DNA from 4 places in the Levilactobacillus yiduensis genome. Region 2 is predicted to be linked to each of the others. Evidence: predicted binding sites of a transcription regulator. Region 2 holds the regulator's gene; each other region holds the start of a gene.
The links. Region 2 encodes LexA, which represses DNA repair genes until DNA is damaged. Its sites were predicted from a motif close to CNAACANNTGTTNG; they were not measured.

Region 1 (4,639 bases), on a different contig from region 2:
GCAATTTCTGGGGCAGGGTTCTTAGGGGAGGCAAAGTGGATATTGCCCCGACCACCACGACCACCCTTGGCGATCACGGCAGAATCGTCGCTCGCCACCAGGTCGGCCATGACAGCGCCCGTTTCCAGGTTAATGACTGACGTGCCTTGAGGTACCTTGATGATGGTATCCTCGGCACCGCGACCAGTCATGGACTTGATGGCCCCGTTGCCCCCGTTTTTAGCCTTGAACTTCCGGGAATACCGGAAATCCATCAGCGTCCGTAAGCCTTCGTCGACTTGGAAAATGATGTTCCCACCACGACCACCGTCACCGCCGGCTGGGCCACCGTTGGGCACGAATTTTTCCCGACGGAAGGCCACCATGCCATTCCCGCCGTTTCCGGCCTTCACGTTAATTTTAACTTGATCTACAAACATAATTTTATTCCTCGTTTTCTAAACCAGCGCGTGCTGCTTTCTCAGTGTGACTCCTGCTAGCCAGTATACCGGCAAACGGCCGCCACGTCAAAGATTGGTTGGCGTTCGCGGACTTTTTATTTCAGCCGTCTCCGCTGCTAACGTGACATGGATGGTTTGGGCCACGGTCTGACTGATGCCTAACTTCCGCAGGTCATCGACGTCCGCTTCACCGATCTTCTTGGTCGACCCGAACTTACGTAAGAGCTTGTTGCGGGTCTTGGGCCCAACACCGGGAATCCGGTCCAACCGCGAACTCAAGGAGTGCTTGGTGTGGACCTGCCGGTGGAAGGTAATGGCAAAACGGTGGACCTCATCTTGAATCCGCTGAACCAGGTAAAAGCCCTGACTCTTGGGGTCCAAATGCACGTGGTGGTCGTCGGGACCAAATAACAGGTCGGCCGTCTTATGGTGGTCATTTTTGACCATCCCCGCCACCGGAATGTGCAGGTCAAATTCGTCGGCTAGGACCTCCTTGACGGCATTCATTTGAATGTCGCCCCCATCCATCAAAATCAGGTCGGGCATCGCCGCATGTTCCTTTAAGAGCCGACCATAGCGACGCCGAATGACTTCCAGCGTGCTGGCCGTTTCGTCCGCGTGATCGACCGTTCGTAATTTATACTTCCGGTACAACTTCTTATTGGGTTGACCATCAACGAAGACGACCATTGCGGAAACTAGGTCGGCCCCTTGAATGTGTGAGTGGTCAAAAGCTTCGATCTTGTGACCGGGCGCAATGCCCAGGGCATCAGTGATTTCTTTCATTGCCCCCGTGGTCTTGCTTTCATCCAGCTCCAAGAGCCGAAATTTCTCGTCTAAGACCAGTTTGGCGTTCTTACCGGCCATCTCCAGCAAATCCCGTTTGGTCCCCCGCTGCGGCGTTCTAACGGGCACTTTCAGCAGTTCTTCGATCACCTCATGGTCGATGCTGGCCGGCACCAAGATCTCCCGTGGCAGGACCGTGTTTTTCCGTTGATAGAACTGAACGATGAAGCTGGCCAATTCTTCTTCGGCCGAGTTGATGACTGGGAACAGGCGCTTCTCGCGTTTCATCAGTCGCGCCTGGCGAATGAAGAAGACCTGAATCGACAGCCAGCCCTTGTCCAGGTAAAAGTTAAAAATGTCCCGGGGCGTGTTGTCATTGGAAATAATCTTTTGCTTTTCCACGGTCGCTTCAATATAACGGATCTGGTCACGTAACTCGGCCGCCCGCTCGTATTCCATGTCGCTAGCCGCCTTGGCCATCCGCTCGCTGAGTTCTTTCTTGGCGTGTGCCACGTTGCCATTTAAAAAGGACTTGATCTGACGAATCTGGTGATCATAATCGGCCTCGGGCACCTCTTTGAAGCAAGCACCCAAGCACTGGCCCATATGGTAATACAGGCACGGCCGCCCCTGGTAACCGGTACACCGGCGCAACGGGTAAACCTTCTGTAAGAAATGCATGGTCTCTTCGGCCGCATAAACGTTGGGATACGGGCCAAAGTAGTAGGCGCCATCCTTGCGAATATCACTGACCAGCAGGAGTTGAGGGTCGCGTTCATGGGTGATCTTAATATAAGGATACCCCGTCCCCCGCTTCAGCTTGATGTTAAAGTACGGCTGGTGCTTTTGAATCAGCGTGATTTCGAGCAAAAAGGCCTCTTTATCGGTCGAAGTGATGATCGTTTCAAAGTCGACGATCTCACTGACCAACTGGGCCGTCTTGCCAGTATGACTACTCTTGAAGTAAGACCGCACCCGGTTCTTCAGGTTCTTGGCCTTACCCACGTAAATAATTTGACTGTTAATATTCTTCATCAGGTAACAGCCGGGAAGGCCCGGCAGTAACGCTAGTTTATGCTCCAAATATTCCGACGCCAAGGAAGATCCCTCCCGTTTTTAATCGTTATGATAAGCCTTTAAAGTATAGGCCGAATGTCTGTTTGGTGCAAGCGAAACCCCCTGGCCGCTTTAAAAATGACAAATCGGTCTAATTCTGCTATGATTACTGAAAAAGCAAGGAGGTGGTTCGCTTTGGCATTAAAGGTTAAACGTCAAGACGACCTGGATTCCATGTTCGGTAAATTTGCCCAAATGGACCCAACGGATGTGAAGCGTGACAAGTTCTTGAAGCGCAACGATGAACACAAGAACGACAAGAAGGGTAAGGGCTTGATCAAGGATGACCAGATCAAGCACGAGCAAAAACACGAACACGACTAGGTTGCGAAAAGGACTCACACGGTAATTTACCGCGTGGGTCCTTTTGTGTCTTATGATAAAATCAGATGCCACCGTCAGTTCACGGAAAGCCAGTCGTTTCAGCACAGCTGGTACCGTTTCTGGCTGATGCCGTGAATCACAGGTAATGACTACTGATATCGTCTTAGTCTCCGTCGACCGCACAGCTGCACACCAGATAGTCCGTACTGGCCGCCTTACCGTTCGCCAAATTTGGACCGTGACGCTGTGGGAAGGACCGGTCGAAGCCAAAGAGCGGTCTTCACCCTCGCTTCGAGCCGAAAATCACGTCTCGAAGACGCCAGTTTCCAAGCAGGTCACTTGAAAACGCCCACGGCTGAGTCCAAATTTAGCTCACTCACGGCTACCTGGCGGACTATCCACTAATGTAGATGAATGTTACCATTCCAGCGATGCTCCTGCTAACTTCGTGGATAATCACTGACGTAACCGGAGGCAGTCAAAGGTGTAGGTTGCTGTGACAACGGTGTTAGCTGAGCGGTTTTCTCAGCTTACAGCGTGGGACGCGTTTGGAGACTGACGGGATTGGTCAGGCTTCAAACCGAGCCGGCGGACCGATTCTCAGGCCGCTGACGTTCCCCACAGCTACCGAAATCTTTGACAGCCGCAGGTGGTAGCGTGGACTGATTCAATATCCAGAGTCCCTGTCAGCTGGGTATTACTAAGTGTTTTTGCACTTACAATCGAAGGCGGTTGGCTAGTGATTCGGTTGGTACCCATGCGGATACCGGGCGTTCAGCCGTTTGATGTTGTCTTGGGCAACCTCCTCGAAGTCGATATCGGCCCACTGAGAAATTTGGCTGAGGTACCACAGCACGTCGCCCATTTCTTTAACGATGGCGTCGTGGTCCATGTCCTTGCCGTGAAAGGTGTAGTTCTTGACCAGATCCACGACCTGGCCCGTTTCACCGGCTAAGCCCAGAGCACAATTCGTTAGCACCTGTTCGTTGCCGTACAACGTCCGGTTGGCAGCTTTTTGATATTCGTTAAATTCCACTTCTATTCCTCCCCAAAGGCTTGTTGCTCGATCCAATTCCAAACGGCATCCTTGCCGATCTTCTTAGGGGCCGAGAACATGATGATGTTGTCCGTATTTGGCAGGTCCATCGTCTTTTTAATGCGACTGACGGCCTGGTTCCATTTGCCATGGGCGATCTTATCGCTCTTGGTGGCCACAATCAGCGTTGGCAGGCCGTAATAGGCCAACCAACGGTACATCTGGACATCATCTTCGGTTGGGGCGTGACGGGCGTCTACCAGCGATACAACGCCCTTTAATTGGTCGCGTTGGGTCAAGTAGGTTTCGATCATCGTCCCCCACTTTTCCCGCTCAGTCTTTGAGACTTTGGCGTAGCCGTACCCCGGCACATCCACGAAGTAGAGTTGGTCCTCCACGTTGTAAAAGTTCAGGGTCTGCGTCTTACCGGGTTGACTCGATGTCCGGGCATAGGAATTCCGGTTGATCAGGACGTTCGTTAGCGAGGATTTACCCACGTTAGAACGACCCACCAAGGCAATTTCTGGGTATCCCGTTGTCGGGTACTGCACGGGGTCGACCGCGCTCATGACGAGTTCTACATGATTGACTTCCATTAGTTAGTCCATCCTCTCCAAAATATCTTTCACCATTCTAACACACAACGCCCCCGGAAATGGCGGAAACCTGTGGGGATTTTCGGTGACGTTTGGCAAAAGCCCGGCCCCGCCAACGTTTGCTTCCGTAAAAAAAGTGACCGAAGATTTCTCCTCGGTCACCCAGCGACTTCAACTTAAGAAGCCTTTTGATCCTTCAAAACTAATTCAGGTTCCGCGTGATTCGTGACCGTATCGGCCGTGATGATGACCTTGGCCACATCGTTACGACTTGGCAGGTCAAACATAATGTCACGCATGACGTCTTCAATGATAGACCGCAAGCCCCGGGCCCCAGTGTT
Region 2 (4,639 bases):
GTCAAATTCCCGCAGGATCAATTTCATAATCGTGGACTTCCCCGCACCGACCCGGCCAACGATGCCCAGCGTATGCCCGGCTGGCAGCTCGAAGTCGATGCGTTTCAGACTGGCCCCAGCATTGTCCGGATAGTCAAACTGCTGAACGTGATAGCTCAGCGTTCCGCTTGGCCGCGTCTGAATCCCATTGGTCTGGTCAATGATGTGGGTCTTTTGAGCCAGTAGCTCCATGACCCGGTCATAACTGGCATTGCCCCGTTCCATGGTGTTAAACAGCATCCCGACAGCAAACATCGGCCAAACCATCATGGCTAGGTAACTGATGAAGGACACCAGGTTCCCAATCGTAATCACGTTGTGGGTGACAAACAGGCCCCCAAGCACGATGGTCGCCACGTAAGAGATCGAGATAATTAAGGTAATGGCGGGGTCAAACATGGAATCCAACCGGTTCACGCGCCGGTTGATCTGAATGGTCTGGTCGACCTGACTGTCAAAGTCGGCAACGTCGGCGTCATCTTGACCGAGAGCCTTGATGACCTTGATGCCACTAATACTTTCCTGAGCCTTATTGTTCAGCCGCGAAAATGCCGCTTGAGACTCCCCAAAGGCCCGGTGAATCTTCTGTCCCAGATACCACGAGATGACCGCGAGAAATGGAAATGGCACGATGGCCAATAACGTCAGCCGCCAGTCGATCAATGCCATCATGGCAATCAACGTGGTACCCCCGGTAATAATCGCATCGGCGAATTGGAGAATCCCGCCGCCGGCGACCCGTTGGACGGCCTCCAAGTCATTGGTTGCGTGGGCCATCAGATCCCCGGTCCGATACTTCTGGTAAAAGACCCGGTCCATTTGCATGAAATGGTTGAACAGTCGGTTACGTAATAATTGCTCCAACCGGGCCGCACCACCCCAGATGGCGTTACGCCAAATGTAGCGCGTGCCATACTGGGCGAGTGCCGCCAGCGTCACGAATAATAAGTCCATGGCCAGCACGTGGCCCGTCATGGTCTGCCCGTGAATGCCATCGACCATGTTCCCGATGATCCGCGGGGGAATAATCGCGATGAGTGCCGTCAGCAACAAGCCAATGACCCCGACCAGGTATCGCCGCCATTCCAACCGGAAATACCAAGATAATTTGCGAAAAATACTCACGAACATCCCTCCTTAAAAATTAGAATATGATTAAAATATAGCACAGACTTTATCATTTTACTGGAAATCTGAGAAAATACAACGAAAAAGACTCGCTCCAGGAAGAAAACTGGAAGCGAGTCTCAAAAAAACCAACTTATTTTTTGTGTGCATTTTGTTGCATGGCGTTCATCATTTGATGAAGTTTCCGCTGTGAAGGCTTTTGGCCCATTTGCAACATCATTGCCCGTAATTGGTCTTCGTTGATTGGTGGATTGTCTTTCAGATAGTTTTCCATGTACTTCCGTGCGCCGAAAAAGCCACCCGCTGCACAGGCTAAACCGACGACGATCACGATTAAGATCCAGATCCAAGTTGCCAAGTCGTTTCCCCTCCTTTGATGAAGTCATTCATTTAACAATTCTACACAAACTTAAACCAAATTAAAAGAGCGAATCCCAAAAAGGACTCGCCATTACCGCTTAATCGTCCCGCAAGCCCTTGTTGCGTTGGATCTGACGGACCTTTTCAGGGGTAACTTCCTTGCCGTTCTTGTCGTAGACCTGCAGCATTTCAACTTGGCTACGGAAGCTGGCCTTGAAGAGCTTCAAATATTGTTGCCGTAAGCCAGCGCGTTCCGTCTTCTCAGCGGGCGTCAGGCCTTCAGCCTTGTTCTTGTGTGCGAGTTCGTTGATGCGTGTTAATAGGGTGTCCATTGTGGGTTCTGCCATGAACAGTCCTCCTTGTAAAAGTATTTGAGTTTAGTTACGTTATTTTCCTTGAAAATTCAAGTCGACACCTATCATATCAGGGTTATTTTCAAATTTCAACCAATTTAACCGAACATCTGTTTGAAAACGTTCGGTACCTATGCTACAATTGCACTAAACAAAACTACGAATGACGAACGAGGTGGCAGAAAAAATGAGTAAGGCTTCTGAAAGCAAACAAATCGCCGTTCTCCGCTTCATTTGGGAACGGGTCAATGAAAAAGGGTATCCCCCCACTGTCCGTGAAATTGGGGAAGCCGTTGCGCTTTCTTCAACGTCGACGGTCCACGGTCACATCGCCCGCCTAGAAAAGAAGGGGCTGTTAGTCAAGGACCCGACCAAGCCCCGGGCACTGGAAGTCACGCCCGCTGGGTTAGAAGAATTAGGCGTCCACGAAGAACAAACGCGAATTCCCGTCTTGGGAACCGTTACGGCCGGCGAACCAATCCTTGCCGTTCAGGAAGCCACGGACTACTTCCCCGTTCCGCCTGAATTTGAAAATGATGACGATCAGCTCTTTATGCTCACGATTCGGGGCGAAAGTATGATCAACATCGGCATCTTAAACGGCGACCAGGTCATCGTCCGCCGGCAACAATCCGCCGACAACGGCGATATCGTCATTGCCATGACGGAAGAAAATGAGGCCACTTGTAAACGGTTCTTCAAGGAAGCCGATCACTACCGGCTTCAACCAGAAAACGACACCATGGCCCCGATTATTTTGAATCACGTCAGCGTTTTGGGCAAAGTCGTCGGTCTATTCCGTGACGACGTCCACTAACGACCGCATACTTATGTTAAAAAGCCAGCTCTCCATCTGCGAGGGCTGACTTTTTTGCTGAAATTATCGGATTAAATGACTTTACCTTGGTAATGACTTTCTGGCAATGTGGCAAAATCATAGGCAGCCAAGGCTTCGGCTTCGCGGAGGTAGGCGTGGAGCCCTTCCGCTAGCATCAAGTTTAAGATGGTGTCCTTTTCGTGTAAGACCACGACTGGCTTCTTGCTGTGAAAGGCGTAACCAATCTCGAAGGCCGTCCCGGAGTCCACCTGGTCATCCACGAAGTCGACCAAGGCAACCACAACGTCCGCCTGGTCGATCTGGTGAACATCCATTTGGAAGGTTTGCGTCGCCCATTCAGGCGTGCCCATTTCTAGGCCAGGAATTTCACTTAACCGAGGGCTAAACACGTTGGCCACTCGGGGATTGGCAGCTAAGGCCTTTTCTGCCCGTTCGATCCGGGAAGTCTGTTCATCATCAAAGAAGGGTCCTGCTAAGTATACGTTAGTCAATCGAATCTCCTCATTTCTCTCTTGAATGTCTTTATTATACCCGAAACATTAACTCTATGCGATGGATTTTTGATTAATATTCGGTTATAATTCCCCGAGAAGCCGTTTTCATTGCTGAAGCCAAGAAAATATTCGAGTTTGCATAGTCTTTCACGTTTTGTTTGCTCTGGCCGACACGTCCTAACCTTCCTCACCGCTTTCATGCTATACTTAACCTAACTTATCATGCGGAGGGGTTAACATGTTCTTAGGAATTGCGATTCTGGGTGCCATTTTTATCGTCATTACCTTTTTTTCAGTAATCAACGCCGGGCGACGGGGAGAATCCCGGCGTGGGCCGCTGATCGTTTTAGTGCTCACGATTCTGGTCACGGCCGGTGCCGTTTGGAAACTGCCCTACTGGTCTGGCCATCAGCAGCGGGCCCAGTCAACCGAAAGTGCCGTTTCCAAAACGTCGGCCATCAGCTCGCAATCTGGTCAGGCCTTTGCTAGTAGCGACCACACCATGACCCAAGCAGATGCCGAAAAGCAGGTCACCCAACAATTAGCTAAGTCCCTGAAAAAGCTGGGGCCGGTGACCTTTGACCAGGCAACCAAGACGTACACACTGACCATTACCAATACCAGCCTAAAGAAGACCATCAAGGCCCTCCACGCGGACCCGAGTCAGGCCAAGCAAGCCAAATGGCCCAAGTTCGCGCACAACTTCATCCAAACCAGTGCCTCATTGAAGAAGGCTTTAGGTAAGGGCTACAGCTTGATCATCCGAGTCGGCAAGCAGTCTCCCGTCCTGGTCTACAAAGACGGCTACCTCACGAAGAACCAATTTGAGTAGATCAACCGAAATACGGTGACCAGTAGCATTTGATTTCGACTATTTAAAGTTCCTATGTAAAAAGGCGTTTGACGATTTCCGCCAAACGCCTTTTTAATTTCTAAAATTATCAGGATTCACCGTTGCCGGTACTGTCGCTGCTGGTGTTGCCGCCCCGCTAAATAGTATGGTGCGGTCACTTCGCCAACAGCCAACTGTGTATCACGACCATCATTGCTTAACTGTTGTTGGAAAATGGCCTCGTATTCGGCCACACTAACGGCTTGCCGGTCGGCCAACTGCTGCGCCAGGAAGGCCTCATCAAATCCGGAACGATACGTCGGCTGTAGCACACCACTGAAGAATTCGCCCTCAGCGCCGGACCCGTAACTGAAGAAGCCCAGCCGTTCACCACCGGTCAGCGTACCGTGCCGTAACAGGGACAAAAAGCTCAGATACAGCGATCCCGTGTATAGGTTCCCCACCTCACGATTGTCAGCTTGACTAGCTTCAAAGGCGGCCGTCAACGCTGCTTGTTGGGGCGTGGACGCTTCCGGTAAGATCTGCCGCAACCCCTTGCGCCCCATTTTCGTGAATGGCAAGTGGAATACAAAGG
Region 3 (4,639 bases), on a different contig from region 2:
CCAAGGCGTCGGATTGAATCAAATCCATGACCCGACCCGGTGTCCCGATGACCAGTTGGGGTTGGTAATGATGGAGTTTTTCCACCTGGCGCTTCTTATCAGTCCCGCCAACGTAATTACCAATGCGAATTTCAAAGGGGGCTTCTGCGGCCAACTGTTCGGCCGCCGTGTGAATCTGGTAAGCCAATTCCCGGCTCGGCGTGGTGATCACGGCCTGAACCTGGTTGTCTGAAGTTAATTGATTAAAAATCGGCAACAGGAAAGTATGGGTTTTCCCACTTCCCGTTTGTGATTGGCCCACAACGTCTTTACCCGCCGCAATCACGGGAATCAACTTTTCTTGGACCTTGGTCGGCTCGGTGAAGCCAATCTTGTGCAACGCCGTCATGATGTACGGCTGTAGCTTGAATTCATTAAAATCTGCGGTCATTCATTTTCTCCTTTAGTGCTAGCCACCAACTCATCGAGCTCGTGGATAACCTGGTCAATTTCTGCCTGATCGTGGGCCGTGGCACCACTGGCAAGGGCGTGGCCGCCCCCACCGTGGTTCTTCGCCAATTCATTGATGGATGGTCCCTTGGAACGGAGCCGAATCCGGAACGTCTTGTCCTTGGATTCCACAAAAATGGCCCAAGCGACCACCGTGGTGATCTTTCCGGGTAGCGGTACGACCGCGGACGTCGAATCCTTGGCCGACAAGCCAAAGGATTCCACGATTTCGTCGGTCAACTTTAAATAAGCCGCCCCACTTGGCAAAATTTCTAAGTTCTGGTAAACGTAAGCGGACAACCGCGCCATAGCGGGCGAAATTTCGTCTTCCGCCTGGTTGACGTCGGTCATCGAGAAGTTGTACGTCAACAGCTTGCCAGCAACGGCAAACGTGTTGGCGGAGGTGGCGGGGTACATGAAGCGACCCGTGTCGCCAATAATGCCGGCATACAGTAGCCGTGCCGCATCGTCTGGCAGCGTCAATTCCGCTTGGTTAGCGGCGTACCAATCGTACATGATTTCTGAGGTGCTGGACGCTTGGTCCAAGACCCATTGGATGTCGCCAAAGGCATCATCATTGGGATGGTGGTCGATCTTAATGACCGCCGCCCCCGTTGACCAACGTTCATCGTCGATCCGTGGTTGGTTAGCCGTGTCCACAACGATCACTAACGCCTCGTGATACGCATCGTCAGGCACATCTTGGTCGGCCTGGCCCATCCAATCAAAGCCTGGATAGTGTTTGCCCACAGCGAAGATCTTCTTATCGGGAAAACTAGCCCGTAAAATGTCCCGTAAGGCCAGCTGCGCCCCAATACAGTCAGGATCTGGCCGTTGGTGACGGTGAATCATAATTGTTTGGTATTTCTTGATTTCTTCTAAAATGGCAGCTTCAATAGCCATAATTTCACCCGTTTTCTATCCGATTTTTTCGACCAAGACGCGTCGATACCGCGTTTCAGTATACAAGTTTTGGCGCCTAATTTCAAAGAAAGTTTACGGCTTTTCGTTCAGTCACGGTCGGTTCGATCGCCATCAAACAGCGGTAGGCGGACATTTTCAAATGTTTGCGCGGCTAGTCCGGTCAGCGTGATGCCCAACAAGCGCACCTGCTCGTCGGCGCTGGCCACACTGTGATACAGGTCTAACGCCAGGTCGTAGTACACCGCGGCATCGTTCTCAATGAAGTCAGTCTGGGTCACGCGTTTGGTAATCGTGTTGAACTCGCTGTCCCGCAACTTAAGGACCAAGGTCTTGCCGTGGCGTTGTTTTTGCTTAACGGTCACGGCAACCATTTCGGCTAGCCGCTGGAGTTGGCTTTCGACCTCGCCGACCGACGCCAACGGCGGGCCGTAAGTGCGCTCCTTGCCAATCGACTTGCGTTCACGCTGGTACTCGACCGGCCGCTCATCAATGCCGCGCACCCGCTGATAGAGCACGTAGCCGAATTTACCAAAGTCATGAATCAGCTCGAGTTGCGAGCGCTGATACAGGTCGGCCCCGGTCAGGATTCCCAGCTCATGCATCTTGGGCACCGTCTTCTTACCGACCCCGCGGTAGCGTTCAATGGGCAACGCCATCAAGAAGTCGTGGGCGTCCTCGGGCAAAATGACGCTGACCCCCACCGGCTTGCGAAAGTCCGAGGCCTCCTTGGCCAGAAACTTGCTGTAGGAAATCCCGGTCGAACAGGTCAAATGCGTCTTATCGAAAATCTCCACTTGAATCTCATGGGCGACCTGAACCGCGGAATGCAGGTGTTTTTTGTTCTCGGTCACGTCCAGATAGGCTTCGTCAAACGCCACGGTTTCAATCTTATCGGTATATTCATGAAAAATGGCGTGAATCTGATCGGAAATCTCGCGGTAATGCGGGAAATCTGGGGTCTTAAAGGTAGCCTTGGGCGCCAGCTTTAAGGCTTCGTTGGCATTCATTGCCGAGTGCACACCGAGCTTTCTGGCGACGTAATTGGCGGTGGTCACCACGCCGCGGCCGCCAGTCGTTCTGGGGTCCCGAGCAATGATCAACGCGTGGCCCTTGAATTCGGGGTGGTCGCGCTCCTCAATGGAGGCGTAAAAGGCATCCATGTCGACGTGAATAATTTTGCGTTGCGTATACTTCTCCGGCACCACGCGGGCCACCCCCCTTCTTGGACAATCTACATCATGGCCACTGGTTAGAAATTGTGACCTCCCTTTAATAATTAAATTATACCCAAACAAACGTTTGTCTTCAATTACTTAAGGCTGGAAAACGAAATTCGGCTAGAGCTATTGTCGCTATGCGGTTTATGACGTTAAGATTAGTCGTTTACAATTTCGTATTAGAAACTGGCCGCCTACCGTCCGCCAAATATGGGTCGGAACGCGGTGGGCGGACCGGACCGAGCCTGAGGAACGGTCTCGGCCTCGCTTTGAGCCGAGAACCCGCGTCTCAAAGACGCCAGTTTCCTAAGTGGCATGGATCGCGCCACTAAGGAAACTCCCACGGCTGAACCCATATTTGGCGAACTCTCGGCTACAAGTGTGCATGCTAATAACAGTCAGCTTAGCCCCAGATAGCAGCCCAACTGACAATCAATCTTTAGCTAACACAGTGTTGCCGATAATCATCAACCTGCCAGAGATGATGCCAACTGTGTCGAGCCGAGAGACCGCTCCGCAGGCTGGAGGTGTCTCCCATAAGCAGGCAAAATCCCTGACTGACGCAGGCTTATGGTTTCACCAATATTAGCGGACAGAACATTGGCCTCCTGGGAAGCAACGCGCTAATACAATCATTTATGGCCGCCTATCCTACGAGAAATGACATCAGATTTATCTGCTAACTGCCGTTACGTCGGGATTAGCCTAAATGTTTCGACGGATTCTTCAGCGAAAGGGTTACTTTTCTCCGGCTAATTTCGTTAGTACCAGTAAAGGGAAATTTATCGCGAAAAAAAAACGGCCTCCAGGAGACCGTACTTTTCGCACTATTTAGCTGAGTCATCATCAGTTGACTCGGTAGCGTCGTCCGTTGCTTTGGCGTCGCTAGCTGAATCATCAGCGGCACTGTCAGCTGGCTTGTCGTCGCTAGCAGCTTCACTGGTCTTTTCTTCAGCGGCTGGGGCCGTCACAGCTTGCGGTGCTTGTGACGTTACCTGCGCAATGGCCCGCAGGTCAAAGACTAAGTAGATACCATCACAGTCCAAAGTTGCCGTTTGGTCCGCTTGGTTGATTTCATCGATCACACCGTGTAACCGGCCAATCGTGATGACGTGATCACCCTTTTTAAGTTGGCTCATCATGTCACGGTGCTTCTTTTGTTGCTTTTGTTGTGGCCGCAACATCAAGAAGTACATCAACGCTAAGAAAACAACTAAGATAATCAACGTTGAGTAACCGCCACCAGCACCGGCAGCAATCGTTAAGTTTCCTAACACATTTGTTCACCCCTTTATGGTCTATCTATTGGACAACTTTACCAGAATCCAAGGAATCCGTCCAATTATTTTTAGAAATTCTTCGGATGTTCGGCATTGTAGCCGTACTTTTCAAACACTTCTGCCCGTAAGTCTAGTAAATTATCATCTAAAATGGCCTGGCGCACCCGTTTCATCAGGTGATGCAAGAAGTACAGGTTGTGATAACTGGTCAAGCGACGGCCGAAGTCCTCGTCTGCCTTGAACAGGTGCCGCAAGTACGCCCGGGTGTAGTGTCGGCAAACGTAACAGTCGCATTCGTCGTCGATGGGGCCAAAGTCGTGAGTGTACACGGCATTTTTGACCACCAGCCGACCGTGACTGGTCATGCAGGTCCCTTTGCGGGCGATTCGTGTCGGCAACACGCAATCAAACATGTCGACCCCACGCATGACCCCGTCAATCAAGGAATCTGCGGTCCCCACACCCATTAAATAGCGTGGCTTGTTTTCCGGCAATAATGGCGTCGTAAACGCCAAGATGCGGTTCATTTCTTCCTTGGACTCACCGACGGACAACCCACCGATCGAGTATCCCGGAAAGTCCAAGCTGACCAGGTCTTTGGCGGATTGCCGCCGCAGGTCCTCGAAGCCGGCTCCCTGAACGATACCGAAGAGTCCCTGAGTATCTGGATTAGCATGGGCCTTCAAGCCCCGTTCCGCCCAGCGACTAGTCCGTTCGACGGAATGCTTC
Region 4 (4,639 bases), on a different contig from region 2:
ACGGTGTTGGCTGAGGTCTTTTCTCAGCCTACAGCGTGGGGCGACTTCGAAGACTCGCGGGTTTGGCGAGGCTTTGAAGCGAACCGGAAGCCCGCTTCTCAGGCTGAAGGTGTCCCCCATAGCAGGCGGAACTCCTGGCAGCCGTAGGCGAGCAGCTCTACACAATTTAAAAGTTATCAAAAAATGCAACAGAACCAGAAGGGATGGGTAACCATGGCAAATGAATTTCCACAAACCTTAACGATCGCTGGGACGGACAGCGGTGGCGGGGCCGGCGTGATGGCTGACCTGAAGACGATGCAGGAGCGCAACGTCTTCGCCACGGCCGTTATCGTCGCGGTAACCGCGCAAAATACACTGGGCGTGCAGGACTTTATGGCCTTGCCGCAAAAGCTGATCGACGAACAATTCGCGTCTTTGGCGGACGACCTGAAGATTCGGGCCTGCAAGACGGGGATGCTGGCCGATGCGGCTCACGTGCATGGCGTCGTGGAAAATTTGAAGAAATACCAATTCGGCCCATTGACGGTTGACCCGGTGATGATTGCCAAGGGGGGCGCGGCGTTGTTGGCAGATGATGCCGTGGCCACGGTACGTGAGGAATTGGTCCCACTGGCGGATGTGTTGACGCCGAATTTACCGGAAGCCGAACGCTTGACTGAGCAAAAGATCACCACGGCGGCTGACATGGAACAGGCGGCAGTCGCACTGCAAGACTTGGGGGCCAAGAACATCATCATCAAGGGTGGTCACGAAGCCACGCCGGACAAGGCCAGTGATTTCGTCTTATTGGCGGACGGTCGGTCATTTTGGCTGACGGCACCACGGGTCGATACGGTGCGGACTCACGGCACGGGTGACACGCTGTCGTCTTGCATTACCGCCGAACTGGCGAAGGGCAAGGACTTTGAAACGGCCATTCGCATCGGCAAGGACTACGTGACGGCGGCCATCGCCAATCCAATCGCGGTCGGCCACGGTCACGGACCGTTGAATCATTGGGCTTACAATCAAGGAGGCGCTGAATAATGTCAGTGACGTTTGAATCAGGTCTGTTACGGGCCTATTTTGTGGCGGGGAGCCAAGACGTTCCCGGTCAAGATTTGCGCAAGGTGTTAGCGACCATGCTGGATGCCGGTATCACGGCGTTTCAGTTCAGAGACAAGGGTGCTAGCACGTTAAATGAGGAGCAGCGGGTGGCGCTGGGAAGCGATTTGCGCGTGCAATGCCATGAGGCCAATGTGCCATTTATCGTGGATGACGACGTGGATCTGGCCATCCTGCTCAATGCGGACGGCATTCACGTGGGTCAGAGCGACCAGAAGATTCAGCAGGTCATCAAAAAGGTCGATGGTCGGCGGATGTTCGTGGGGTTGTCGTGCAATACGGCTGAGCAAGTTGCCGCGGCCAACCAGATCGGCGGCATCGACTACATCGGGAGCGGTCCCATCTATCCGACCGTTTCCAAGGACGACGCGGATCCGGCCATGGGCGTCGATGGTCTGGCCGCACTCGTGCAACAGGCCAACGTGCCCATCGTGGCGATTGGCGGCGTGACGGTCAAGTCGTTGCCAGCCATTGCGGCGACCGGAGCGGCGGGCGTTGCGGTCATTACCCTGTTGACGCAGAGTACCGACCCGTATGCGGACACGCAAGCCATGCGCCAAGCCTTTGCCAAATAGAAACGGACACGCCTCACGTTCAAATTGTGTTGAACGGGGGGCGTGTTTTTTTGTGGAGACCCGTAAATCATTTAAATTGGTAAGGATGCTGTCTTAGCCACTCTGAAATACCTGTAACAGTCGGTTTTATCGTCTAAAACAACAAAAAACAGGCCCGATTTCACCGTGTTTAAGTGCGGCAAACCAGACCTGTTCCAAAGTTGAGGAAGCTAGTTGACTAGGGCTAACTTCACAAGTACATTCTAACACGACTACCAAATAAAAGCTATTAAAATATGACCATTCTGCAATATATTCGTTAATAAAATGTCCAAATGGGTGAGTAAGCTAACTGACCGATTTGGTTTAGGGAATGTCAAAATATTTCCCCAAATTGGTTACGACTTACGCCTGCTAATTGTGAGATGAATCACATTTAGCAGATAAAAAACGACAAATTAATTTGCCTGTTCCCCTTGTAAATTAGAACAAGTGTTCGTATAATGAGAACAACGAGAGGGGGAATACGTCATGGACTATTCGCAAGAGCCACACGGTCTGTTTTTTATGATCGACAACAAGTCCTTTTACGCCAGCGTCGAGAGCGTTGAGCGGGGACTGAATCCGTTACAGTCGATCATCGTCGTGATGTCCGAGGCCGATAACACGGGCTCAGGGCTGGTCTTGGCAACGTCACCGATGGCCAAGAAACTCTTTGGTATCAGTAATGTGTCGCGCCAATACGAAGTGCCGCATGATTCCCGTATCTTAGTTGTACCGCCGCGGATGAACTTGTACATTCAAAAGAATCTTGCCATCAATAAAATCTTCCGTGAGTACGTGGCGGATGCCGACCTATTTCCATACTCCATTGACGAATCCATTTTGGATATGACCAAGTCCTGGCGGTTATTTGGCCGCACACCGGAGGAAGTCGCCCGCAAGATTCAGCTACGGATTCGCCACGAGTTGGGGTTGTACACCACCGTGGGTATCGGGGAGAATCCGGTCCAAGCGAAATTGGCGTTGGACTTGCAGGCCAAACACGACCACGAATTGATCGGTCGCCTGACCTACGAGAATTTTCCCCGCTACATCTGGCCAATCACCAACCTGACGAAGGTGTGGAGTATTGGTCGCCGCACCGCCGCGCATCTTCAGCGCCTGGGCATTCACAGTATGGGGGAGCTGGCCCACGTGAACCCGTATGAACTGCAGCAGACGATGGGCCTGATTGGCGCGCAACTCTTTGCACTGGCCTGGGGCATCGACCGTAGCCACTTTACGCAGGTACGGCCACCCAAGGAAAAGAGCTGGAGCAACTCGCAGGTCTTGCCGCGCGATTATCAGGTCCAACGGGAGATTGAGTTGGTCTTACGAGAGATTGGCCAGCAAACGACCGCTCGCATGCGTCATCACCACCAACAGACAGGGTGCATCAGCCTGTACGTCGGCTTTGCTTGGGATGGCCAAGCCGACGACGGGCGTAGCGGGTTCAATCATAGCCGACGCATTGACCCGACCGACAACGCTCAGACAATCATCCGGGAATTGTTGACGTTGTTTCGGGATAATTGGGACGGCCAACCAGTCCGCAACTTGGGCGTGGGGTTGTCGCGTCTGAGTCCCAGTGGGCGCCTGCAACTGGATTTATTTCAGGACCCGCAGCGACAGATCAAGGACGATAAATTCGACCGGGTCATCGACGAGTTGCGGGATCGTTTCGGTAAGACCGCCGTGATTCCCGCCAGCAGCCTGCTCAAGGGCGGGACCATGTTGCGGCGGGCATCGTTAGTCGGCGGTCACAATGGGGGGAATAGCTTTGATTGATGAGACCAAGGAAGCCCAGCTGATTTTAAGCCGACTGGCACCGCTATTCACGGCCCAGTGGCACTGTCAGTATCGCTTGGACGTGATCAATAACCAGTACGGCCACGTCTTCAATTTCTTCTTAGACATCAAACGAAAAAATCACCGCGAACGGTCGATTCCGCTCCATTCGCTCCATACCACCGACCTGGCCGTCTTGGAACGGGTACTGACGCAGGTGCGGCAGGACACGGCGCTCACGCTGAATTTCGTCGACTTCGGTCGGGTGCGTTGGCCCCTGAGTCAGCGCTGGATTCGTTAGGAAGCGAGGCGTCATGATCTTGCATCAGACTGACAATGACGACCTCGCCCAGAACTTCTTTGCCCGTGATTATCACGATCGCGGCATGTTGAAGTGGGGTGGGTTCTACTTGTCTGACCACACCAGTGCTTTGGCCAAAATGCATGCGGCCGAGCAGGTGGAACAGCCCTTGCCTGAACAAACTGCGGCGGTCGTCAGTGAGCGACTCGCCGCAGCCTGGCGCAGTCAACAGCCGGTCCATTTGCAGTTAAACGTGGTGGATGACAACCAGACGATCCAGCTCTTGGATGGCGTGGTTGCCGGGGTGTTTGACGATCAAATCATTTGCCAGCTGCCTACCGGTAAATGCCAATCGGTAGCGTTGGCGGCAATCCGATGCGTTGTTCTAACTAAAAACGTGCACTGACCACAGCGAGGGTCGGCGCACGTTTTTGGTTACCAAAGATTAGCAAAGGGACCATCGATGCCGACCGCGACATCAGTGTTCCCTTTGTTGGAGATTGAGTTATGGTGTGTTTCACAGATGGGCTGAAACCCACCTCGGGGCCAGTATAACATTGCGGCGGCCGTTTGTTTACTGGTTCGGTACTGATTGTGCGATTAACACCTTTATTGACGGCTGGGTCTGGCCGCCTCCGGTCTGCCAAATATGAGCCGGAACGCGGTGGGCGGACGGGTCGAGCCAAGGGGCGGTCTCGACACCTCATCTTCGAGCCGAAGACCACGTCTCAAAGACGCCAGTTACCTAACCGGCATGAAGCGCGCCGCCAAGGTAACTCCCACGGCTGAGCTCATATTTGACGGACCTCCGGCTACAAGGGTGGCTGCCAATCGTCCACTATGTTGG

Region 1: a site for LexA is predicted at 2,376-2,389, ahead of uvrC (excinuclease ABC subunit UvrC). Genes of this name have one in related genera too.
Region 3: a site for LexA is predicted at 2,702-2,715, ahead of dinB (DNA polymerase IV). Genes of this name have one in related genera too.
Region 4: a site for LexA is predicted at 2,147-2,160, ahead of NGM66_RS09875 (Y-family DNA polymerase). Genes of this name have one in related genera too.

What each region holds. Positions count from the first base shown of each region.
Region 1 covers NZ_JAMXAZ010000002.1:12,630-17,268, forward strand. The annotation lists gene obgE (GTPase ObgE) at 1-419, opposite strand, end outside; gene uvrC (excinuclease ABC subunit UvrC) at 507-2,324, opposite strand; gene NGM66_RS01665 (SPJ_0845 family protein) at 2,478-2,666, shown strand; gene NGM66_RS01670 (nucleoside triphosphate pyrophosphohydrolase family protein) at 3,403-3,702, opposite strand; gene yihA (ribosome biogenesis GTP-binding protein YihA/YsxC) at 3,705-4,298, opposite strand; gene clpX (ATP-dependent Clp protease ATP-binding subunit ClpX) at 4,475-4,639, opposite strand, start outside.
Region 2 covers NZ_JAMXAZ010000009.1:88,986-93,624, forward strand. The annotation lists gene NGM66_RS07250 (ABC transporter ATP-binding protein) at 1-1,164, opposite strand, end outside; gene NGM66_RS07255 (YneF family protein) at 1,301-1,525, opposite strand; gene NGM66_RS07260 (DUF896 domain-containing protein) at 1,626-1,874, opposite strand; gene lexA (transcriptional repressor LexA) at 2,068-2,697, shown strand; gene NGM66_RS07270 (nucleoside 2-deoxyribosyltransferase) at 2,769-3,209, opposite strand; gene NGM66_RS07275 (hypothetical protein) at 3,451-4,044, shown strand; gene NGM66_RS07280 (hydroxymethylglutaryl-CoA synthase) at 4,161-4,639, opposite strand, start outside.
Region 3 covers NZ_JAMXAZ010000006.1:54,711-59,349, forward strand. The annotation lists gene NGM66_RS05040 (DEAD/DEAH box helicase) at 1-430, opposite strand, end outside; gene NGM66_RS05045 (DHH family phosphoesterase) at 427-1,392, opposite strand; gene dinB (DNA polymerase IV) at 1,500-2,618, opposite strand; gene yajC (preprotein translocase subunit YajC) at 3,458-3,907, opposite strand; gene tgt (tRNA guanosine(34) transglycosylase Tgt) at 3,979-4,639, opposite strand, start outside.
Region 4 covers NZ_JAMXAZ010000017.1:39,956-44,594, forward strand. The annotation lists gene thiD (bifunctional hydroxymethylpyrimidine kinase/phosphomethylpyrimidine kinase) at 214-1,029, shown strand; gene thiE (thiamine phosphate synthase) at 1,029-1,682, shown strand; gene NGM66_RS09875 (Y-family DNA polymerase) at 2,193-3,491, shown strand; gene NGM66_RS09880 (hypothetical protein) at 3,484-3,792, shown strand; gene NGM66_RS09885 (hypothetical protein) at 3,806-4,198, shown strand.